One region of the Paenibacillus sp. FSL R7-269 genome, then DNA from elsewhere that is predicted to be linked to it. Evidence: riboswitches for the same ligand, from Rfam matches in the RefSeq annotation. Region 1 holds a riboswitch; the other holds the start of a gene.

What was found. A riboswitch is a leader RNA that binds a small molecule or an ion and turns the genes downstream of it on or off. The one in region 1 is predicted to bind glycine.
Region 2: another riboswitch for glycine. It lies ahead of gcvT (glycine cleavage system aminomethyltransferase GcvT); the one in region 1 lies ahead of C162_RS04535 (amino acid permease).

Annotation. Positions count from the first base shown of each region.
Region 1 is NZ_ASPS01000011.1:103,282-115,112, reverse strand. It holds gene C162_RS04535 (amino acid permease) at 10-1,386, opposite strand; glycine riboswitch at 1,526-1,605, opposite strand; gene C162_RS04530 (DUF5643 domain-containing protein) at 1,734-2,690, opposite strand; gene C162_RS04525 (ABC transporter permease) at 2,886-3,863, shown strand; gene C162_RS04520 (carbohydrate ABC transporter permease) at 3,879-4,793, shown strand; gene C162_RS04515 (ABC transporter substrate-binding protein) at 4,863-6,458, shown strand; gene C162_RS34085 (sensor histidine kinase) at 6,646-8,382, shown strand; gene C162_RS04505 (helix-turn-helix domain-containing protein) at 8,389-10,014, shown strand; gene C162_RS35885 (hypothetical protein) at 10,110-10,412, shown strand; gene araA (L-arabinose isomerase) at 10,441-11,831, opposite strand, start outside.
Region 2 is NZ_ASPS01000023.1:63,626-75,456, reverse strand. It holds gene uvrB (excinuclease ABC subunit UvrB) at 1-1,560, opposite strand, end outside; gene C162_RS12345 (flagellar motor protein) at 1,742-2,527, shown strand; gene C162_RS12340 (flagellar motor protein MotB) at 2,524-3,399, shown strand; gene gcvH (glycine cleavage system protein GcvH) at 3,500-3,892, opposite strand; glycine riboswitch at 4,077-4,174, shown strand; glycine riboswitch at 4,178-4,278, shown strand; gene gcvT (glycine cleavage system aminomethyltransferase GcvT) at 4,359-5,483, shown strand; gene gcvPA (aminomethyl-transferring glycine dehydrogenase subunit GcvPA) at 5,480-6,832, shown strand; gene gcvPB (aminomethyl-transferring glycine dehydrogenase subunit GcvPB) at 6,829-8,289, shown strand; gene C162_RS12315 (helix-turn-helix domain-containing protein) at 8,394-9,170, opposite strand; gene C162_RS12310 (hypothetical protein) at 9,380-9,730, shown strand; gene C162_RS12305 (ABC transporter ATP-binding protein) at 9,908-10,957, shown strand; gene C162_RS12300 (ABC transporter permease) at 10,935-11,744, shown strand; gene C162_RS12295 (ABC transporter permease) at 11,764-11,831, shown strand, end outside.

The DNA of each region.
Region 1 (11,831 bases):
GAAATCAGTTTATGTATTGATTATACTGATTTCCTGTTCGTTTTTCTCCTTACGGCTTCTGATGGAGTACAGAACGAACAGCAGAATGAACCAGAGCGGAGTAAACAGCAGCGCCGGACGGGTCTCGTCGGCAAAGAGCATGATCACTAGAATGGCGGCGAACAGCGTCAGGACAGCATAGTTAATCACCGGGGTGAACGGCGCTTTGAATTTGGAAGCGGCATGTAAATCCGGGCGGTTCCTTTTATACTTGATATGGCAGACCAGCACAACGCCCCAGACCCAGATGAAGCAAATGGCGCTGATTGTAGTCACGATGCCGAAGGCCTGACCCGGAATAAGCTTGCTGAGCAGCGCTCCGGCAGAGATTACTATAGTAGAAATAAACAGGGAATTCGCAGGCACATGATTCCGGTTCAGCTTGCCGAGCTGAGGGGAGGCCTGATTCCTTCTGCTCAGATTGTAGAGAATCCGGCTGGTCGAGAACATCCCGCTGTTGCAGGCGGAGGCCGCCGAGGTTAAGACCACGAAATTGATAATTCCCGCAGCAATCGGAATCCCGACCAGACTGAAGGTGCGCACGAACGGACTTTCAGACGCGCTAAGCTGGGTCCAGGGATTAATGCACAGCAGCACGAAGAGCGCGCCTACATAGAAGAACAGAATCCGCAGCGGAATTTTGTTGATCGCGGACGGGATGTTTTTCTCAGGATTCGCCGTCTCCGCTGCCGATACCCCCACCAGCTCCACGCCGACATAAGCGAATACCACCATCTGGAAGGAGAACAGGAAGCCCTTCACCCCGTTCGGGAATACGCCCCCGTGCTCCCAGAGATTGCGGACCGACACTGAGCCTGCATCCGTCTTGAACTGGGTCACCAGCAGGACAATCCCCAGGCCGATCAGAGCCAGAATCGTAACTACCTTGATCAGAGCAAACCAGAATTCGAGTTCCCCGAAGCTTTTGACCGTTAGCAGATTGAGTCCGAGCAGAATGATCAGGCAGATCACGGCCGGTACCCACTGCGGAATATCGAACCAGTACTGCACATAGACGCCCACTGCAATCACATCGGCCATCGCCGTCATAATCCAGCAGAACCAGTAGGTCCAGCCTGTAATGAATGCCGCGCGCGGCCCCAAGTAATCCTCAGCAATGTCTGTAAAAGATTGATACCCCGCCTTCGAGAGCAGCAGTTCCCCCAGCGCACGCATCACAAAAAACACGGCGATTCCCACGATCAGATACGTAAGCATGATGGAGGGCCCGGCCTGCTGAATTGCCTTGCCCGATCCCAGGAATAAACCTGTGCCAATCGTACCTCCGATGGCGATAAGCTGGACGTGCCGGTTTGCAAGCTCTCTTTTTAATTCTGTCTGTGCCATACCTGTTTCCCCCTTAATGTATACAATGCTGAAAATACGCAAAAAGGAGACTGGATATCATCCAATCTCCCGGTTCATAAGAGGTTCCAAATAAGCTATCTGCCCACGCTGAAGGGAATCAGCCAGGGAAATAGAAATCCGGTACTCTTCTGTCCTTTTGCCTGAGATTGTGAACCCTTCGGCGCTGCGGTCTCCCGCAGTCTCTCCAGAAGCTGCTCCAGCTATAGTGTGATCCATAGCCTTCATAGCTTGCGAATATTTAATTATTTGAAGCGGACTTCATCTAAATATTTGTCAATTCTATTCATAGCCCAGACTTCTGTCAATAACATTAGTTACATCGCTTGTTATTTAACCGTAATTTTGGTTTCCAGATCTTTATAATAGGTTTTAGCCCATTGGCCCTGTTTGTCCTTGAACATTTTCCCGCTGGCATCCTTGGCATACGTAAACGGCTTAACACTAATGGTCTTCGGGACGGCCGGAAAAGCACCGTAGTTCTGCTCCTCAGTACCGCTTGTCTTAACCTTCTCAAACGGCTTGCCCCACGGCGAGCTCACATTCCCTTTCTCATCCACAAGGTCATATAACATTCTCTCCGGGCTCACCTTGGACTTGGCCGCCGCCGGAACTGCGCCCTTGAAGCTCACCTGCAGAGACATTGTTAACGGGGTCATCTGGAAGGATGTCACTGTGTAGCTGAATGTGCTGTTCTTCTTGGAGACGCCCGGCTTCAAGCTTAAGAGGGTCCCCAGCTTGTTCACTTGAACTTTAAAAACAAACGGCTCCTTCACCCCGTTGGCGTAAGTCTTCAGCGTAAGGTCGAATTTATCCGGGATTTGCTGCTTCATCGCGCCCTTATTCAGATAGATCAAGGCTGTGTCCGTATCCTCCGGATTTGTACTGATGGAAGTATCGTACAACAGCTTTTTCCCATTGATTAACACGTCCACATTCCTGGTCTGGTCTAGGAAAGAACCGTTCTTGTCCACCGTCCCTCCGTCCTGCCGGATGCCTGCGATAAATTGATTACTGTCATAGGTCAGATCGGTTAGTGTCAGGGTTACCCCCTCCTGGGTCACGGCCTGATTCGGGGCGGCAGCAAGCTTTTTCTGAACAATCGCCTTCAGAGTGGCGTTATCGCTGGCCGCGAACACGCTGCCCGCCTTATTATCCTTGTTAACATCGGCTGCCGCCGCTACGGGTAAAGAGTATCCCCCGCCGACAACTGTCCCTCCGAGTACAGCGGTTACTGCTGTTGCTATAATTGCTTTCTTCATCGTATTTAAGCTGATCGTGTACATAGCTTTTCTCCTTTGCTTTTGAAGAATATACAAGAATAACGCTTCCCGGCTGCTAGTTTGTGACATAAGTACAGAAATAGCGTCTCTGCATAAAAGTCATTTTTGAATAAACAGAGTCATTTACAAGAAAGAATTCCGTTCATCCGCTCTACTATAATAAATTCATCCAGAACAAGTAGAGTGAGGTTAGAACTTATGGCAAATCCTGCACCACAAGCTATGAACACCAAGCTAGCGCCACCGCCCCAGGGCCGTTTCGGCCGTCTGCTGCACAATATCGTGCGATACCGGGTGCTGCTGTTGATGCTGCTGCCCACGTCGATTATCTTTTTCATCAACTGCTATATTCCGATGTTCGGATTATTCATTGCCTTCAAGAACATCAACTACATTGATGGCATTATGGGCAGTCCCTGGGCCGGGCTGGATAACTTCCGGTTCCTCTTCGCCACCTCTGACGCCCTGCGGGTGACCATCAACACCGTGGGTTACAATGTGGTCTTCATTATCTCAGGCCTTATTCTCTCCGTCTCGCTGGCGATTGCGATCAATGAGGTGCGTAACAAGCTGGCCTCGAAGTTCTTCCAGACCGTGATGATTATGCCGAACTTCCTGTCCATGGTCGTGGTCAGCTTCATCGTCTATGCCTTCCTGCACCCGGAGTACGGCTTCCTGGTCAAGCATATTCTGCCGATGTTCGGCTACTCCTCGGTGAACGCTTATATGCATCCTAACGCATGGCCTTACATTCTGTGGATCACCAAAATGTGGCACTCCATCGGGATCGGCAGTGTCATCTACCTTGCAGCCATCACCGGCATCAGCGAAGAGTTGTACGAAGCTGCGGTGATGGACGGGGCCAGCAAATGGCAGCAGATTACCAAGATTACCCTGCCGCTGCTTACGCCGATCATGGTGATTCTCACGATTCTTAACATGGGCGGTATCTTCCGCTCTGACTTCGGGCTGTTCTACCATGTGACCCTGGACTCCGGTGCGCTGCGCTCGACTACGGACGTCATCGACACCTATGTCTACCGGGGCCTGATCCAGCTCAATGACCTGGGGATGTCCTCTGCGGCGAACTTCTATCAATCTGTCGTCGGCTTCTTCCTGGTCATCGGCGCGAACGCTCTGGCCCGTAAGCTGAACCGCGATACGGCGCTTTTCTAGAAACGGAGGATTCTAATGACTACTGCATCCCGAAGCAACCCTTATACCAAAGGCTCTACTACCGCCCAGATTATTCTGAATGTATTCTTCATCGCCTTCAGCCTGGCGTGTATCCTGCCGATCCTGCTCATTGTCGCTATCTCCTTAACCAACGAGAAGGCCTTGACGCTGCAGGGTTACAAGTTCTGGCCCGATCATATCGACGCGTCCGCGTACCAATATTTGTTCAAGCATTCGGAGACACTGGTTAAGGCTTATGGTGTCAGCCTGACCGTTACCCTTATCGGAACTGTTCTGGCCGTGCTGCTGATTGCGCTGTATGCGTATCCGCTCTACCGGAAGGATTTTCCTTTTAAAAAGACATTCAACTTCTACCTGCTGATCACCATGCTGTTCTCGGGAGGGCTTGTCCCCTTCTATCTGCTATATGTGAACTATCTCGATCTGAAGGACTCGCTGGTTGCGCTGATTCTGCCCGGCCTGTCCAATGCCTTCTATATCTTCATCACCCGCACCTTCTTCCAGCAGACGATTCCGGAGGAGATGATTGAATCCGGCAAGCTCGACGGGGCCTCGGAGTGGCGGATCTTCTTCCAGCTGGTGCTGCCGATCTCCCTGCCTGTGCTGGCGACCATCGGACTGTTCACTACGCTGATGTACTGGAATGACTGGTTCAACTCCATGCTATTCATTAATGACACCAATAAGTTCTCGCTGCAGTACGTCATGATTCAGATGATCCGCCAAGCCGAATTCTTCAAAACCCAGCTTGCCGGCACCGGTGTCGCCCTGATGGTACAGGAATCCGTTCCGACCGAAAGTCTGCGGATGGCCATGGTTGTGCTGTCGATTGGTCCGATTCTGTTCATCTATCCGTTCTTCCAGAAGTACTTCACCAAAGGCCTCACGATTGGTGCGATCAAAGGTTAATTGGTCTAGCTCTGGCGTAAATGCCGGTTAGAATATATGATCTAATTATCATTGAGGAGGTTCATACAAATGAGAACAACCAGAAGCTCGGGCGCGGTGCTTGCTGCCCTAACCGCCGTGATACTGGGCATTACCGGATGCGGCGGGGGCAATTCAGGTGCATCCGCACCTTCCAAGGCAGAATCGACAGCAGCAGCTACAACAGCAGGCACGGAAGGCAGCACTAATCCTGACACCTCAACGTTCCGGAAGCTGAAAGTTTACACGGTCGGGAATTTCCCGCAAAATGATACCAAGGCGGTTGTGGACGAGATCAACAAGTATCTCAAAGAAAAAATCAACGCCGAGATTGACTTCCAGGGACTCCCTTGGTCCTCCTGGGCCGAGAAGATGGCACTAGCCTATCAATCCGGTGAACAGGTCGATTTGACCTTTGCTCCGAACTGGGCGGATTTCGCCAATAACGTAGCCAAAGGCGCATTTCTCCCGCTGGATGATCTGTTAGCCAAATATGGACAAGGCATCAAGGACACCCTTGATCCCCGCTTCCTTGACGGCGGAACGGTTGACGGCAAAATCTATGCGATTCCTACCAATAAGGAAATCGGCGAGAGCCATACCATTATGTTCCGCAAGGATCTGGTAGATAAATACGGCTTCGATGTGAACTCAATTGAGACGCTGGAGGACCTGGAGCCATGGCTGCAGACGATCAAGGAGAAGGAACCGGCCATCGCGCCTATCTGGCTATCCGGCAGCGGATCGGATACCCTGGGCTACTTCGACAAGACCAAAGAGAGCATGAAGGAGAACTTCCGTTATGAGCTGGTGGCAGGCGCTCCTGCCGGAATCGTCCTGGATACCAAGACCGATAAGATGGTGATCAGCTCGATGGAGTCCGACACCGCGATCTACCGGATGAAGCTCTATGGCGACTGGTTCAGCAAGGGCTACATTAATAAGGATGCGGCAACGACTAAGACCAGTACTGAAGACGCTTTCAAGGCCGGCAAGACTTGGATGAAATTCGGTTCTGACAAGCCGGACTCCGACAAGGAAGATTCCATCGCCACCGGCATTGAGCTGGTGAAGCTGAAGGGGAATGAACCCGAGATCAGCACAGCCAGCGTCAGCAACTCCATGATGGCCATCGGACGCACCTCGATTGATCCCGAGCGGACGATGATGCTGCTGAACCTGCTGCATACCGACCCCGTTCTGGTCAATCTGATTGACTTCGGCGTAGAGGGCCGGCAGTATGTCAAGGTAGAAGGCAAGGACAACTTCATCAAGCTGCCTGACGGCATTGCTACCCGTGCCGATACCGGCTGGGCACCGGGAATTGAATGGATGTTCGGCAACCAGACCATAACCTATCTGTGGGAAGGCGAAAGTGCCGATAAATGGGAGAAGTTCAAGGCTTATAACGAGAGTGCCCATAAGGTGAAGTCCTTCGGCTTCAACTTCAATACCGACGCTGTCAAAACACAGGTCTCTGTGGTCAGCAATATTATCAAGGAATTCCGCCCGCTGCTGGAAACGGGCAGCCTGGGAGTAGACAAGGTGCTGACGGAATACAATAATAAGCTGAAGGCAAACGGTATTGAGGATATCCGAGCCGAGGTTCAGAAGCAATATGATGCCTGGAAGGCCAAACAATCCTAAACAAACAAGTGGAAACGACTATGCCGTCCTTTTAAGGACGGTATCGTGTCAGCGAGAAATATAAGGATAAGTTGTCGTGTGGAACATACAAATTCTTATATTTTAAGCTAAGGGGAAGGACGGCAGCCGTCCTTCCCCTTTCCTGCCGCTCAGCGTGTAAATGTACCTAAGGATAAGGGGGATGACTGTGAAACTATCATTGCGATTCAAAGTGAGTGCCCTTGTCCTGCTGCTGGTCACGCCGCTGTTCCTCTTTCTCTCCTACACCAATCTCTATTCCACCAACATTGTCCGGGAGAAGGTTGCGAAGTCTGCTTCGGACACGTTGACCCTGCACTTAGGTACTCTCGATGAGCTGCTGGAGCAGACCAGCCATTATCTGCTGCGTACCGCCAATGAGAACATGCTGCTGGAGCTCTATTCGGACAGCGGGCCCGACAGCGTCAATTATTATCTGTCCATCCGTAAGCTGATGGACCAGTGGTACAGCGATGTCAGCTACTACACCATTATCCGCAGTGTCTTCGTCTACCATCAGGACCGGGATGAATTATTCCTCAGCAGCCAGAGAGAGTATTACCAGGAGAAGGAGGTCATTGCCTCCGGGCTGTCTTCACACCTCAAGGCCCCTAATCTCCAGGCCTCCCTGAAGTGGGAGACTGTGACTCTCGGCGGAGAGCCGGTGTTATTCAAGGTGCTGCCGGACAAGAGCGGCCGGCTTCTCATGGGGGTACTGGTCAGTATCGATTCTCTGGCCCAGCCGCTGACCCAGTTGGAGTCTACCGGAGGCAGCGGGCAGGTGGGCATGATCGACAATGACGGTAAATTGCTCTGGGGCCAGTTCGCCAGTGAAGATCTTGCGCTCATCCGCAACCAGCTGGGCCGTCCTGACCGTCCGGTGGATGCCTCGATTCGCCTGAGTAACGGCAATTCGTATTTGCTGATTGACAAGCCTTCGCAGTATTCCAATCTGAATGTCTTCTTCCTGCTTGACGAGAAATCGATTCTGGACGAGCTGCCGATCTTCCAGCGGATCATCAAGGTCATTCCTTTCGTCATTATCCTCGTAATGGTTATTCTGCTGGCTCTGCTCAGCAGGCTGGTGTTCAAGCCTATCCAGCAATTGACCAGCGGGATGCGCATCCTGGGGAAGGGGCAGCTGGAATACCGGCTGAAGGATGGCAACAGCAGAGAGTTCCAGATCATTACGATGCAATTCAACCAGATGGCGGAGCAGATCGGTAATCTCAAGATTGATGTGTATGAGGAGCAGATGAAGGTGCAGCAGGCCGAGCTGAAGCATCTTCAGGCGCAGATCAATCCTCATTTTTTCATGAATTCCTTGAATATCGTCTTTCATCTGGTAGAGCTGAAGCAATATGCGCTGATCAAAAAGATGATCGGACATCTGGTCTCCCACTTCCGCTTCATTATGAATACCAATGACGCCTGGATTCCGCTGCGCGGCGAGCTGGGTCATATTCAGAATTATATCGAGATTCAGATGGTCATGTATCCCAACAAGCTGTCTTATGAGGTGCAGCTTCCGCAGGAGCTTGAGTCTACACTGATTCCGCCGCTGCTGATCCAGCCCTTCGTCGAGAATGCGATCAAGCATGGATTCATCAACAATTCGAAGCCCTTCAACGTTGGCATAACCGTCAGTGAAGATGCAGGGGAGAGCGGAAATTCCTGCATTACCATTCAGATCCGCGATTCCGGGCCGGGCTTCTCCGCAGCTCAGCTCGACATGCTCAATCATGGCGTGTATGAGCGCAAGCCGACAGACCGCCATCTGGGAATATGGAACGTATACAGACGCATGCTGATGTTCTATAACAACCGGGCACGGCTTACCTTCCACAATGCTCCAGACGGAGGCGCGGTTGTGGAAATCAGACTACCCGTTCAAAAGGAGCTGTGACGTTCAATGTACAGAGTTCTAATCGTTGACGACCAATACTTCGCCTTGCTCGGCCTCCAGCAGGGGGTGGATTGGAGCGCGCTTAGCGTGTCGGATGTCTGTCTGGCAGAGAATGTGGATCAGGCAATTGCTATTCTTGAGCAGAAGCCCGTAGATCTGCTGATCTGCGATATCGAAATGCCGGGCAGAAACGGCCTTGAGCTGCTGGCCTGGGTGAAGCAATCTGCTCCCGGTACGCTGACGATTATGCTGACCTGCCATGCCGATTTCGAGTATGCCCAGCGCGCGATTTATCACGGTGCCTTCCATTATCTGCTCAAGCCGGTAGACTATGAGGAATTGATGAAGATCTCCCGTGAGGCGCTCGCTGAGATCAGCAAGCAGAAGGAGCAGCAGCAGTTCGAGACCCTGATCCAGGAATACCGGAGACAGTGGGAGCATCAGCTGCCGCTACTGGTGGAACGGTTCTGGCAGGATATTCTCAGCCAGCGGGCGGCGCCCGTGCTGGAATCGCTCACCCTTCCGGCGAACACCTACAATCTGGATCTGCAGCCCGGGGACCGCTACTTCCTAGCTCTGCTGGGGCTGGAGCAGTGGAAGGAGAACCTTAGTGCACGGGATGAGACGATTATGGAATATGCGCTGCGCAATATGGCCGATGAGCTGCTGCTAAGCGGGCTGGAAGGCACCGTGCTGCAGGATCAGGTCGGCCATAATCTGGCGGTCATCTACGTGCGTGGCGATATGAAGGCCGTCCGGCATACGCTGGAGCAGAATGGCCGCACCTTCCTGGATACCTGCGGGCGGCTGCTGCATTGCTCCCTGTCGATCTACATCAGCGCGGGCGTCCCTCTGTCCGGTATCATGAGCGCATATACGGATGTCACTGAACGGGAACAACGCAACCTGAACCGTTCGCGTCAGGTGTTCGGACCGGAGGATCAGGCGTATGGCCGAGATCTGCCGCTTGCGCCGGGGCCTCAGGCAGCGCCTATGCACATCTTCGGAGAGTGGGCGACCCTCCTGGAGCTTGGCGAGCTGGAGGAGCTGGAGCGCCGTGTGACCCTGTGGTTCTCGGGCATTGAGCCTGGCCGCTGGACAAGTGAACTGCACCGTCAGCTTATTCACGGCATCCTGTTCATTGTACACACCGTTCTCGCCAAAAAAGGCTTATCCGCACACGCCTCAGCCGAGCTGAAGCCCTTGATGGATAAGGAGAATTATCCGAAGCATTCCGCTTCGCTCCAGCATTGGGCGCTGGAATGCCTGCGAGCCGTAATGCGCTTATTGCAGACCAGCAATAACGTATCCTCGGCCACAGTCACCAAGATCCGGCAGTATATCCGCTCGCGTCTGAGCGAGGAGATCACCCGGGATGAGCTGGCCGCGTATGTGTACTTGAACCCGGCCTACTTGTCGCGGCTGTTCAAGAAGGAGACCGGGCTGTCGATCTCAGATGTGATCATACAGGAGCGGCTGCAGAAGGCCAAGCAACTGCTGGAGGAGACCGAGCTGAAGATTACCGATATCGCCGAGCAGGTCGGATACACCAGCCTCGGCAGCTTCTCCAACCTGTTCAAGCGGGTCGTCGGCACCACTCCGCAGCAATACCGTGCGCGGAATAGGAAGTGAGCGGGGGCGCGGGGACGTTAGTGACACCAGGAGCACTAGGCATAGGAACCGCTGCGCTAGCACATTCAGCAGACTGATCGCTGCGCCTGCACATTGTGATCGGTTTTCCGATTACATTCGAGCCGATTGCCTCGCGCCTGCACATTGTGATCGGTTTTCCGATTACATTCGAGCCGATTGCCCCGCGCCTGCACATTGTGATCGGTTTTCCGATTACATTCGAGCCGATTGCCCCGCGCCTGCACATTGTGATCGGTTTTTCGATTACATTGGGCCGCCTACCCTGGCACAAGCTTCCCGGCGGTGCAGGCAGATGTCTTTTGCATACCGCCGCCGCGCCCACCATACCTGCCAAACAAAAAGAGCGAGAGGGCTATACGCCCCTTCGCTCTTTTTAACATGCTTTACTTTAACAATTAACTCTTATTACTTAATAATCACGTATTCCAGTCCCACCAGCTTGGCGTAGGTAACGATCTGATCAGTAGTGAGGTTCAGCGATACGACGGTATGGTGTCCGCCACCGTTCTCGATCCATGCTCTGACTCCGTCCTGGAAGTTAGGCTTCACCTGCCACAGTACGCGTGCTACCGGAAGATTCGGAGCTGGAACGGTTGGCTCGAAGGCGGTAACTTCGTTGATCAGCAGCTTGTAATGAGTGCCGAAGTCAGCCATCGATACCACGACACCTTCGCCTGCCTTGCCGTCGAAGACGAGACGGGCCGGGTCTTCGCGGTCGCCGATGCCCAGCGGGGACACGATGATCTTCGGCTGGTTGCTGGCCAGGCTCGGATCAACCTCCAGCATGTGGGACTGGAGAATCGCTTCCTGTCCGGCAGCCATTTCGTAAGTGTAATCCTCCATGAACCCGGTGTTCAGGTTGTGGCTCATGACCTTCATCAGGCGGTCCAGGGCCGCAGTCTTCCAGTCCCCTTCACCGGCGAACCCGTAGCCTTGTGCCATCAGGCGCTGAACAGCCAGACCCGGAAGCTGCTTCATGCCGTGCAGATCCTCGAAGTTGGAGGTGAAGGCATTGTAGCCGCCTGCATCCAAGAAGCGCTTAAGGGCAATCTCATAGCTCGCCTGCACCTTCACGCTGGCTTCCCAATCTTCCTTGCTGTACGTGCCATAATCAACGGCATACAGCTTCGTATATTCTGCGAACAGGGCATCGATCTCTTCCTGCTTCACTTCGTTCACATAAGCTACCAGATCGCCGATGCCGAAGTAGTCCACGGTCCAGCCGAACTGGATCTGGGCTTCTACCTTGTCGCCTTCGGTCACGCCAACGTTGCGCATGTTGTCGCCGAAGCGGGCAACCTTGATGTTGAAGCCTTCGTTATAAGCTACGGCAACGTCCATCCATTCTGCAATCTGCTTCTGGACTTCAGCACGTTCCCAGTATCCTACAACGACCTTATTCTGCTTCTTCAGACGGGCATTGATGAAACCATACTCACGGTCGCCATGGGCAGCCTGGTTCAGGTTCATGAAGTCCATGTCAATTGTCGCCCAAGGAATGCTCTCATTATACTGGGTAGCCAGGTGCAGCAGCGGCTTCTGCAGCAGCTTCGTGCCGCGAATCCACATTTTAGCCGGGGAGAAGGTGTGCATCCAGGTGATTACACCGGCAACCTCGTCACGGTAGTTCACTTCTTTCATGATGGAAGTGATTTTGTCTGCGCTAACGGCCAGATCCTGCAATACCAGCGGATAAGGAAGCACCCCGCTATTGTTGAGCGCATCGGTCATTTCCTGAGCATGAGCCTTCACTTCACCCAGCGCTTCATCTCCATACAGGTGCTGCGATCCTACTA
Region 2 (11,831 bases), on a different contig from region 1:
GACCTCCGGCAGGTCAAGACCCTCTCTAAGCAGGTTAATACCGACCAGCACGTGGAAGGTACCCAGACGGAGATCACGCAGGATTGCCATCCGCTCCAGCGTCTTGATATCAGAGTGCATATAACGTACCTTGATGCCAATCTCCTTGAAGTAGTCCGTCAGGTCCTCAGACATCTTCTTCGTAAGGGTGGTAACGAGTACACGTTCATCGCGTTCTACCCGGTCACGGATTTCACTAATCAGATCATCGATCTGTCCTTCGGTAGGACGCACTTCTATAATCGGGTCAAGCAGACCGGTAGGACGGATAATCTGCTGAACCATAGTATCGCAATGCTCCATCTCATAAGGGCCCGGTGTTGCGGACACATATACAATCTGGCTTACCTTGTCTTCGAATTCCTCGAATTGCAGCGGACGGTTATCCAACGCAGACGGCAGGCGGAATCCATGCTCCACCAGGACGGTCTTACGCGCACGGTCACCATTATACATCGCCCGGATCTGCGGAAGCGTAGCATGGGACTCGTCGATCACAATCAGCATATCATCCGGGAAATAGTCCATCAGCGTATAAGGAGTAGCTCCCGGCTCACGGAAGGTAAGCGGACCGGAGTAGTTCTCGATTCCCGAACAAAAGCCGACTTCCTTCATCATCTCGATATCATAACGGGTCCGCTGCTCCAGGCGCTGAGCCTCCAGCAGCTTGCCTGCTCCATTAAGCACAGCCAGCCGCTCCTCAAGCTCACGTTCAATATTAACAAGGGCTACACGCATCGTCTCTTCCTGGGTGACAAAGTGGGACGCAGGGAAGATCGCAATATGATCTCGTTCGCCGATCAGTTCGCCTGTCAGAACGTCTATCTCCGTGATCCGCTCGATCTCGTCTCCGAACAATTCAACCCGGATCGCATGTTCTCCCTGGGATGCCGGGAAGATCTCAACGACATCCCCGCGTACACGGAACGTACCGCGCACAAAATTAATATCGTTACGCTGATACTGGATATCTACGAGCCGGCTCAGAATCTGATTACGCGGCTTCTCCATCCCTACCCGCAGCGAGAGCAGCAAGCTTCCATATTCCTTCGGCGAACCGAGGCCATAAATACACGACACACTCGCCACAATAATAACGTCACGGCGTTCGAACAACGAGCTGGTTGCAGAGTGGCGGAGCTTGTCGATTTCTTCATTTATGCTGGAGTCTTTCTCAATGTAGGTATCAGAGGAAGGAATGTACGCCTCAGGCTGGTAGTAATCGTAGTAACTGACGAAGTAATCCACGGAATTGCTTGGAAAAAATTCTTTGAACTCACTCGCCAGCTGTGCAGCAAGCGTCTTGTTGTGCGCAATGACCAGCGTCGGGCGGTTCAATTTGGAAATCACTTGCGCGATGGTAAAGGTCTTGCCTGTACCTGTCGCTCCCAGCAGCGTCTGGTGCTTCTTGCCCTGCCGGATGCCGTCCACTAACTCTTCTATGGCATGAGGCTGATCGCCCTGGGGTGTATACTCGGACTCCAGTTCAAAAGTCTTCGTACTGACGACAATATCACTCATTTGCCCGTCTCCCCTCTATCGTCTAGAATATATGAATATATTATAATTTTAACCCTAATTATCCTTCATCCATACCATACTGAAAAATATGGAAGATAGGAATGCACGTTCCCGTTTATTATACAGCGTTGCCCAGACTGTTGCAAACCATAATATATAGAAATTTAAGGAGCCTGAATTTATGGATTTCATTACAATACTCGGCCTGCTGGCCGGAATTGCCGCTATGATCGGCGGTTTTCTGTGGGAAGGCGGCAGCCTGTCCGGCCTGCTGCAGCCCAATGCTGCCCTGATCGTGTTCGGCGGCACCCTTGCGGCGGTGCTCATCAGCTTCCCGGGGTCCAAGCTCCGCAGCATTCCGGCGGCGCTCCGCCTGGCTTTTGACCGGCAACGGGATACCAGCCGGGAACAAGCCGAAGAGCTGATTGCCATGGCTGCACTCACGCGGCGCGGCGGTGTTCTCGCCCTGGAGAAACGGGCAGAAGAACATCCCGATCCCTTCACCCGTGAAGGCCTGTTTCTGATTGTCGACGGCAATGACCCGGATCAGGTCCGCCAGATCCTGGAGCTTGGGATGGATGCCAAGGAGCTGAAATATGAAGGCTATGCCAAAATATTCGAAGCCGCCGGCGGCTATGCACCGACCATGGGCATTATCGGTACCGTTATGGGGCTAATCCGGGTTCTAAGCAATTTAACGGACCCTTCCAATCTGGGTGCGTCGATTGCCGTAGCTTTTACAGCAACACTCTATGGCGTAGCCAGTGCCAATCTACTCTTTTTACCCATCGCCTCCAAAATCAAATCCCGCAGCCAAAGTGAGCTGGGCACCATGGAGATGCTGCTCGTCGGCATTCTGTCCCTGCAGAATGGGGATCACCCGCATCTGGTCCGGCAAAAGCTGGCCCCTTTCCTGACAGACGCTCCTAAACGCAGCATCCGCACCAGCCCGGAGGAACCGCTATGAGACAAAGAAACCGCCGGCAGCCCCGTGCCGCCGCCGGCAAGGAGAGCCGGGACCGCTGGATGATTACCTACGCGGATCTGATCACGCTTCTGCTTATTTTCTTCGTGATTCTGTATGCTATGAGCAGCTTGGATTCGCAGAAGTATGCCATTGTCAGCGGCTCCTTATCGGATACCTTCAAGAGCGGAAGTGCAGTGCTGGAAGGCGGAAGCGGCGTGCTGGAAGGCAATCAGGGAATCACCGGGGCTGGCGTTTCGAAGGGTCATAATGAAGACGGTGGAGACACTGGCGCTCCTTCAGCCACAGACTCTGCGGATGCGGACGGGCTGAATGGAACCGGGCAAACAGGAGATGGGGCGGGGCACCAGCCGTCAGCGCGCGAGCTTGCTTTTCGGGAACAGGAAGCGAAGCTGGCTGCTCTTATGGGCGTCATCACGGAGTATGTGGAGGAGAATAACCTTGGGGAACAGATTTTTGTTGCTGATAAGCCGCAGGGCATTGCCATCACGCTGAGTGACCGGTTCCTGTTCGATGCGGGAAAGGCTGAGTTGAAATCCCCTGCCTTCCCTGCACTGCGCCAGCTCTCCGGCCTATTCCGCGGTATCGGCGCTACCATCAGCATCGAAGGCCACACCGACAATGTTCCCGTGACACCAGGATCAGTGTACAAAGACAACTGGGAGTTATCGGGCGCCCGGGCGCTGTCCGTCCTGCGCTTTTTTCTGGACAAAGAGGGGCTGAGCCCTGATACCTTCCAGTACGCAGGTTATGCCGATACCCGGCCTGCTTACGATAATACAACCACTGAGGGAAAGCAGCGGAACCGCCGGGTTGAACTGATTGTGCTGCGCCAGCTTCAGGAGAAGGAGTAAGATACAGACGCAAAAAGACAGACCTCTCACATTAGTAACATCTAATGTTATAAAGAGAGGTCTGCCGTATTAACATCCGCTTCCGCAAATAAGCTACCTTTTATTCCCCAACCAGTTCCTTGTACGCAGCCGCATCCAGCAGGCCGGTTACTGCCTCTCCGAACTCTGCATCAAGCTCCAGCTCAAAAATCCAGCCGTCCCCGTAAGGGTGATCGTTGATCAGCTCCGGGCTGGCCTCCAGCGCATCGTTGATCTTGGTCACCTTGCCTGATACGGGTGAATATAGCTCCGATACGGTCTTCACGGATTCGATACTGCCCACGCTGTCGCCTGCGGAGATCGCCGCGCCTACTTCCGGAAATTCTACAAACACGATATCGCCCAGCAGATGCTGCGCATGATCCGTAATCCCTACACGTACTACGCGTCCCTCGCCCTGCTGCGCCCACTCATGCTCTTCGCTGTATAGCAGGTTGTCAAGCACTTCACTCATGTCCAAGCCGCCTCTTTTCCGTAATTGGAGTTCTAAATTTAGTTATAGCCTAAGTTATCGGCTTGCCTAATGTCAATATAACTGACAGTAAAATTAAATTTGTCAACTTTTTGACGTTTTTTGATTGACAGGGCAGAGGGTTACCCGGTTTAATGGAGTCAGTAGAAAAACATATGGTTTGCGAATGATGGCATAGGGAGAGACTGTCTCACAGGAAGACAGCGCCGAAGGAGTAAGCCCGGGATGGGTGAATCTCTCAGGCAAAAGGACCTTTGCCGGACGCATCTCTGGAGAGCATCCGGGTGCCTGCGCCGCAGGCTTCACGGATCACCAACGGGGAAACCTGCGCTTCATTGCAGGGTAACTCTCAGGTACCAAGGACAGAGCGGAAGTCCATTTATGCATGCGTGCATAATGGCTTTCGCCTGTCCTTTTTCGTATGTAATCAGACCAAGGGAGTGACAAGATGGAGTCTTTGAGAAGAACGCCTTTTTATGACCTCTATGCCGCTTATGCGGAGTCCAGATGTATTGATTTCGGCGGCTGGGAGCTGCCGGTGCAGTTCACCGGCATCGTGAAGGAGCATGAAGCCGTCCGTGAACGGGCCGGACTGTTCGATGTCTCCCACATGGGGGAATTCATGGTTACCGGGAGCGGTGCAGAAGCCTTCCTCCAGAGAATGACCACGAATGATGTCACCCGCCTGGAAGACGGCGCAGCGCAGTACACCCTGATGCTCTACCCAAGCGGCGGAGTGGTGGACGATCTGCTGGTATACCGGCTGGGCGTGGAGCGTTACATGCTTGTCGTCAATGCGTCCAATATCGACAAGGACTTCCAGTGGCTGCAGGAGCATCTTACCGCTGAATTCAGCGGCGTCAGTCTGAAGAATATCTCGGATGAGACGCTGCTGCTCGCGTTGCAGGGTCCGCTGGCAGAGACGATTCTGGCCAAGGTCACGCAGGTGTCTCTAACAGAGCTTAAGCAGTTCCACTTCCTCGAACACGCTGAAGTCTGCGGCGTCACCGTCCTGCTCTCCCGTACCGGATATACCGGTGAGGACGGCTTCGAGCTGTATGCTCCCGCAGATACAGCAGCAGCACTCTGGAACGGCCTGCTGGACGCTGGCGCTCCGCATGGCCTGACGCCTGCCGGACTCGGCGCACGCGATACGCTCCGCTTCGAAGCCAAGCTGCCGCTGTACGGCCAGGAGCTGTCGGCGGAGATTACGCCGCTTGAAGCCGGTGTCCAGTTCTTCGTGAAGCTGGACGCCGGCGATTTCATCGGCCGCGATGCCCTGCTGAAGCAGAAGGAAGCCGGTCTGCCCCGGCGTCTTGTGGGCCTGGAGATGATCGACCGCGGCATTCCCCGTTCCCACTACCCTGTGTACGCGGACGGAGTGAAGATCGGTGAAGTAACGACTGGCACCCAGTCCCCGACCCTGAAGCGGAATCTCGGACTCGCCCTGCTGGACGCTGCCTATACGGAGATCGGCACAGAGGTGTACGTGGAGATTCGCGGCAAGCAGCTCAAGGCTGCCGTCATCAAAGCCCCATTCTACAAAAGAAGCCAAGGAGTGAAGCCGCAATGAAGCACCGCTATCTGCCAATGACTGAGCAAGACCGCGCAGAAATGATGGAGACCGTAGGCATACAATCCATCGATGAGCTGTTCGCCGATATTCCGCAGTCTGTCCGTTACCAGGGAACCCTGCCGATGTCCGGCGCCTTGGACGAATACGCACTGCTTCGCCATATGAAGGGCCTGGCTGACAAGAATGCCGACTTCGATACCCACACCAGCTTCCTGGGCGCCGGATTGTACGACCACCACGTTCCGGTCGTCATCAACCATGTGATTTCCCGTTCGGAATTCTATACTGCCTACACTCCTTACCAGCCGGAGATCAGCCAGGGGGAGCTTCAGGCGATCTTTGAATTCCAATCCTATATCTGTGAGCTGACCGGCATGAAGGTTGCCAATGCCAGTATGTATGACGGCGCAACCGCCTTCTCCGAAGCGGCTGTGTTGGCCGCAGGCGCCACCAAACGCAAGAAACTGATTGTCTCCCGTACAGTTCACCCGGAAGCGCGTCAGGTGCTGCGTACCTCCGCCAACGCCTGGGGTCTGCAAATTGTAGAGATTGACTATGCTGACGGGGTAACGGATCTTGCCAAGCTGGCCGAAGCCATCGACAGCGATACCGCTGCCGTTCTGGTTCAGTCCCCCAACTTCTTCGGCGGGATTGAGGATCTGCGCGGGATCGAACCGCTGATCCATGCGGTTAAGGGACTGCTTGTCGTCAGCGCGAATCCCATTGCACTTGGCGTATTGGAGTCTCCCGGACGGCTTGGCGCAGATATCGTTGTCGGTGACGCGCAGCCGCTGGGAATTGCCGCTTCGCTCGGCGGTCCGACCTGCGGATTCTTCGCCGTTGCCGAGCCGCTCATGCGCCGGATGCCGGGCCGGATCGTCGGCCAGACGGTTGACCGGAATGGCAAGCGCGGCTTCGTGCTGACGCTGCAAGCCCGCGAACAGCATATCCGCCGGGAGAAGGCGACCTCGAATATCTGCTCCAATCAGGCGCTCTTGGCGCTGTGCGCTTCCGTCTACTTGTCCGTGATGGGCAAGGAGGGCATGCGCGAGGTTGGTGAGTTGAACATCCGCAAGAGCCACTATGCCGTTGGGCGGCTGGCTGAAATCACTGGCGCAGAGCGCGTCTTCACTGCCCCGTTCTTCAATGAATTCGTCCTGAAGCTCCCGGAGGGCAGCAGTGTGAGTGCGGTTAACTCCAAGCTGCTGAAGGAAGGCTATCTGGGCGGTTATGACTTAAGCCGGGATTATCCCGAGCTGGCCGGACATATGCTGGTTGCCGTAACGGAGAAACGAAGCAAGACCGAAATTGACGAATTCGCAAGCGCACTGGAGGGCTGTGTATGAAACCGGAACAAAGTCTGATTTTTGAATTAAGCCGTCCAGGCCGCTCTGCCTACTCCCTGCCTCTGTGTGATGTGCCGCAGGACGAGGGCCTTGGCTCACTCATTCCTGAAGGGCTGCTGCGCAGTGAGCCGGTCGTACTGCCGGAGGTATCCGAGGTGGATGTGATCCGCCACTATACCGCCCTGTCCCGCCGCAACTTCGGAGTTGACAACGGCTTCTATCCGCTCGGCTCCTGCACGATGAAATACAACCCCAAGATCAACGAGGATGTCGCCCGCTTCCCGGGACTCTCCAAGATCCATCCGTATCAGCCGGAAGAGAGCATCCAGGGTGCGCTTGAACTGATGTACACGCTGCAAAAGGATCTCGCCGCCCTGACCGGCATGGATGCCGTATCCCTGCAGCCCGCTGCCGGCGCCCACGGCGAGTGGACCGGCCTGATGATGATCCGCGCCTACCATGAGAGCCGCGGCGAAGTCCGCTCCAAAGTGATCGTGCCCGATTCCTCGCACGGCACCAACCCGGCCAGTGCCGCCGCAGCCGGTCTCGACACCGTGACCATCCCCTCCAATGACAAGGGAATGGTGGACCTCGAAGCACTGAAGGCCGCTGTCGGCAGCGACACCGCCGCGCTGATGCTCACGAACCCGAGTACCCTCGGACTCTTCGAGACGCAGATCGTCGAGATCGCCGCGATTGTCCATGAAGCGGGTGGCCTGCTCTATTATGACGGAGCGAACTCCAACGCGATTATGGGCATCACCCGCCCGGGCGATATGGGCTTCGATGTGGTGCATCTCAATCTGCACAAGACGATGAGTACGCCGCATGGCGGCGGAGGTCCGGGAGCCGGACCAGTCGGTGTAAAGGCGAAGCTGATCCCGTTCCTGCCGCAGCCTACTGTGGCCCAGAACGAAGACGGCAGCTTCACGCTGGACTGCGGCGGGCCGGAATCAATCGGCCGCGTCAAAGCCTTTTACGGCAACTTCGGGATTCTCGTCCGTGCTTATGCGTATATCCGCACCTACGGTCCTGACGGCTTGCGTGAGGTGTCCGAGAACGCCGTGCTGAACGCCAACTATATGATGCACCGGCTGGCTCCTTACTTCGAGATTCCCTTCCCGGGCATCTGCAAGCATGAATTCGTCATGTCCGGCAAGAACCTTAAGCAATACGGCGTCCGTACCCTCGATGTAGCCAAACGGCTGCTTGACTTCGGCTATCATCCGCCAACCGTCTACTTCCCGCTGACGGTAGAGGAATGTATGATGATTGAGCCGACCGAGACCGAGAGCAAGGAGACGCTCGACGGCTTCATTGAGACGATGATCCGAATCGTTAAGGAAGCTGAGGAAACGCCGGAGATAGTGATTAACGCACCGCATACGACTGAAATCAGCCGCCTCGATGAGACGCAGGCCGCGCGTAAGCCTGTACTTAACTGCTCCTGCGGTTAACCTTCTGCCAGAGAAGCTAGGCTTCTAAATCAAACAGCCGGGTCAGGGATACATTCGTATCGCTGCCCGGCTGTCTTGTATGTACCCGGAAGCGGATCTCCCGGCTAAGGCGTAAGGCGCTTCACGAACTGGAAGCGGTCATTCACCCGCATTTTACTATAGATGCTCTTCAACATATTGCGCACCGTGCCTTCACTGATCCCCAGATCGCTCCCGATGTGCAGCGCGCTCTTCTCCATCAGCCATAGCCTCGCTACCTCTTGCTCCCGCGCAGTCAGTTTATATTCCAGAAGCATGGCCTCAAGCCGATACTGCTGCATCTCCGGGTTCTTCTCCATCCACTTCTCCATGATATTCTCGGCAATCTGCTGCACGAAGGGAACGGCGAATTCAATAGGCTCTCCTCTATTAAAAGAAATATCAACATACCCGTAAACGCTATCATCATCCTGCAGCGGAGCGCATACACAGTTCCAGTCGCGGAAGGTCTGATCCGTATGCTCCGTTCCCCGCACCACCCCGATGCAGTTCATCTCCATCGCCAGCGATACGGCATTCATTCCCGCCTGCTGCCTGCTTAAGCTGACCCCCGGACGCAGCTCCGCCTGCTCCATCTCCGCCTGCGTCTCCGAAGAGGAATAGACCAGCTCCAGAATGATCCCCGCCTTGTCTGTCAGGAATACCACATATGGAATCGAGAGCAGCTGGCTTAATTTGTTCATTTCACTGCGGATCGAAGAAATCATAGCTCTATGGTAGATGTGCTCCCTGGATTCTTCGGAAGCCCCCGCCGCCACGGACATCCCTCCCTGGACTTGGGCCTTAGCTGCCTCCAGGGGCCGGAAGGCTTCAAGTTCGCTAGCTTCTAAATCCCCAGGCATACTCCATGCTCTTGATTGATTAAAGACTCTCACAAACGATCCCTCCATATTTACCAATTCCTATATCATCAATTTTAAAAGAAAGCATTATAACATACAATTACGGAATAATGAACATTCAGTATTGGATCTGTAAATCCCCGCGTTAGCGCTGTAAAATGTAGAAATCTGTTCATCTCATATTTCTACATAATTCCAGGAGGTTCGACATGCTTCGCATCGGCTATCTATCGACTGCCCTCAATCTGGCTACCGCCATGGTATCCTTCCTGCGCTTCGGCAGTAATTATGCCCTCTTCATCATGGCCAGCTATACACTCTTAACCCTTGCGGGATACCGGCTGCTGCAGAATAAAAGGACACTGCATCTGATCCCTCTACTCACCTTCAGCTGTTCATTCCTCTTATACAACGTGACCTATGTATTATTGAAGCAGATTAACCTCGTAGACCTGTATGCTGTAGACTGGAGACTTGAGGTTCAGCTGGCGTTTCCCCTGCTGGTAGGGTTCGCCGTTCAGACTCTCCTAAAGCGGAGCGGCAAATCCCGGTTGGTGTAGTCTATCCGGGGTTGCCGATTTTTTTTTTGCAAAATCGACCTAATCTGATAGTTTTCGACATCGGCTCAGTGATATATTTACTCTTACGTCTTTCGATCGCTGAGGATTCAGATATTTTCTCCGCATGCATCTGCGGTAACGCTTTCAAATCAATGAACAGGAGGGTTAAGCTTGAGTATGATTGAAGCCAGAGGACTGAGTAAGTCCTTTATGCAGGCGGTGAAGGAGCCCGGCCTAAAGGGAGCGGTGAAGCATCTGTTCCTGCCCCGGCATATCGAGAAGGTGGCGGTCAAGCCGCTGAATCTGAGCATTGAAGCCGGGGAGACGGTGGCCTACGTAGGACCGAACGGTGCCGGTAAATCGACCACTATCAAGATGCTGACCGGCATTCTGATGCCTTCCTCCGGGAGTATCTCGGTGAACGGGATCAATCCGTACCGCAAAAGAATGGAAAACGCCGCCCAGATCGGCGCAGTCTTTGGGCAGCGTACCCAGCTGTGGTGGGATATTCCGATTGCCGAGTCCTTTTCGCTGCTGAAGGATATCTATCAGATTCCGGATGTCCTCTACAGGAAGAACATGGACTTGTTCACCGAAATGCTAGGGATGAGCGAATTCATCCACCTCTCCGCGCGGAAGCTCTCGCTGGGTCAGCGCATGCGTGCCGATCTGGCCGCTGCCCTGCTGCATAACCCGCCGATTCTGTATCTCGATGAGCCGACGATTGGCCTTGATGTATCCGTGAAGGAGAAGATCCGCGGGTTCATCAAGCAGATCAACCAGGAGCAGCAGACGACCGTGATGCTGACGACCCATGATTTGGGCGACATTGAAGACCTGTGCAAGCGGCTGGTCATTATCGATCACGGCGCGATTATTTATGACGGTACGCTGAGCGAGGTCAAGGCCCGTTTTGCCAAAAACCGTGTGATCTTCTTCCAGGTACGCTCCCCTATGCCGGAATTGCACGAGCTGCTGGAGCAGAGCCCCGGGCTGAAGCTGGAACAGCAGAGCAGCCAGGAGTTCTCCGTCACTTTTGACCGGTATGAGTATACCGCCAGTGAAGTGGTCAGCCGGGTGATGAAGCATGGGGAGGTACTCGATTTCCGCATGGAGGATACCCATATTGAGCAGGTCATTAAGGCTGTCTATGACGGCCATTTGGACCTGAACGAGCACCGGGATGCAAGGGGGCAGACGCACCATGATGACAGCAGCCCGGCTTAACAAATACAGAAGCATTGCCAACCGCTCCTTGCAGAATGTGATGGCCTACCGGAACTCCTACATCATTAATATACTAGCAAACTCAATTAATCTGGTCGCAATCTTCTTCCTCTGGCAGGGAATCTATGGCGGGCGCGAGGCGGTGGGCGGCTACTCCTGGGATCAGATGAAGACCTATCTGCTGGTGACCTTCCTGGCCAATTCCGTCTTATCCTGGTATTCCGAGACCTCCATCTCCGGCAAAATCCTGGACGGCAGCGTCGCCATGGACCTGCTGAAGCCGATTGATTTTCAGACGGCCCGATTCGCTGAGACCCTGGGTACGAGTCTGCTGGAAGGGGCGATAAGCACGGTTCTGCTGATCGTCTTCGCCACCTTCCTTACCGGAGTGACCTTCCCCCACTCGCTTATCGTCTATCTGCTGTTTGCGGTTAGTCTGCTCTGCGCGGTTGTGGTCAAATTCGGCGTGGTCTATCTGGCGGCCCTGTTATGCTTCTGGTCGACGGGGTCACTGGGGATAGTCTGGACGCGGATTGCGCTTACCAACCTGCTGTCAGGCGCACTGGTACCGCTGGCCTTCTTCCCGGACTGGCTGGAAAAGCTGGCGCTGCTGCTGCCCTTCCAGGCCATCATTCATACGCCGACGATGATCTTCCTGCAGCAGGCAGATACGTGGGAGAGCCTAAGGCTGATCGGGATTCAGCTCTTTTGGGGGGCAACGCTCTGGATGGCGGGCAAAGCCATGTGGAACTGGGCGGTCCGCCAGGTGACCATTCATGGAGGCTAAGGCTGAAGGAGGACGCAGAATGAAAATATCGCAAATGCTCTATCTCTATAGAAGGCTATATGTGCAGCAGCTTAAGGCGATTCTGGA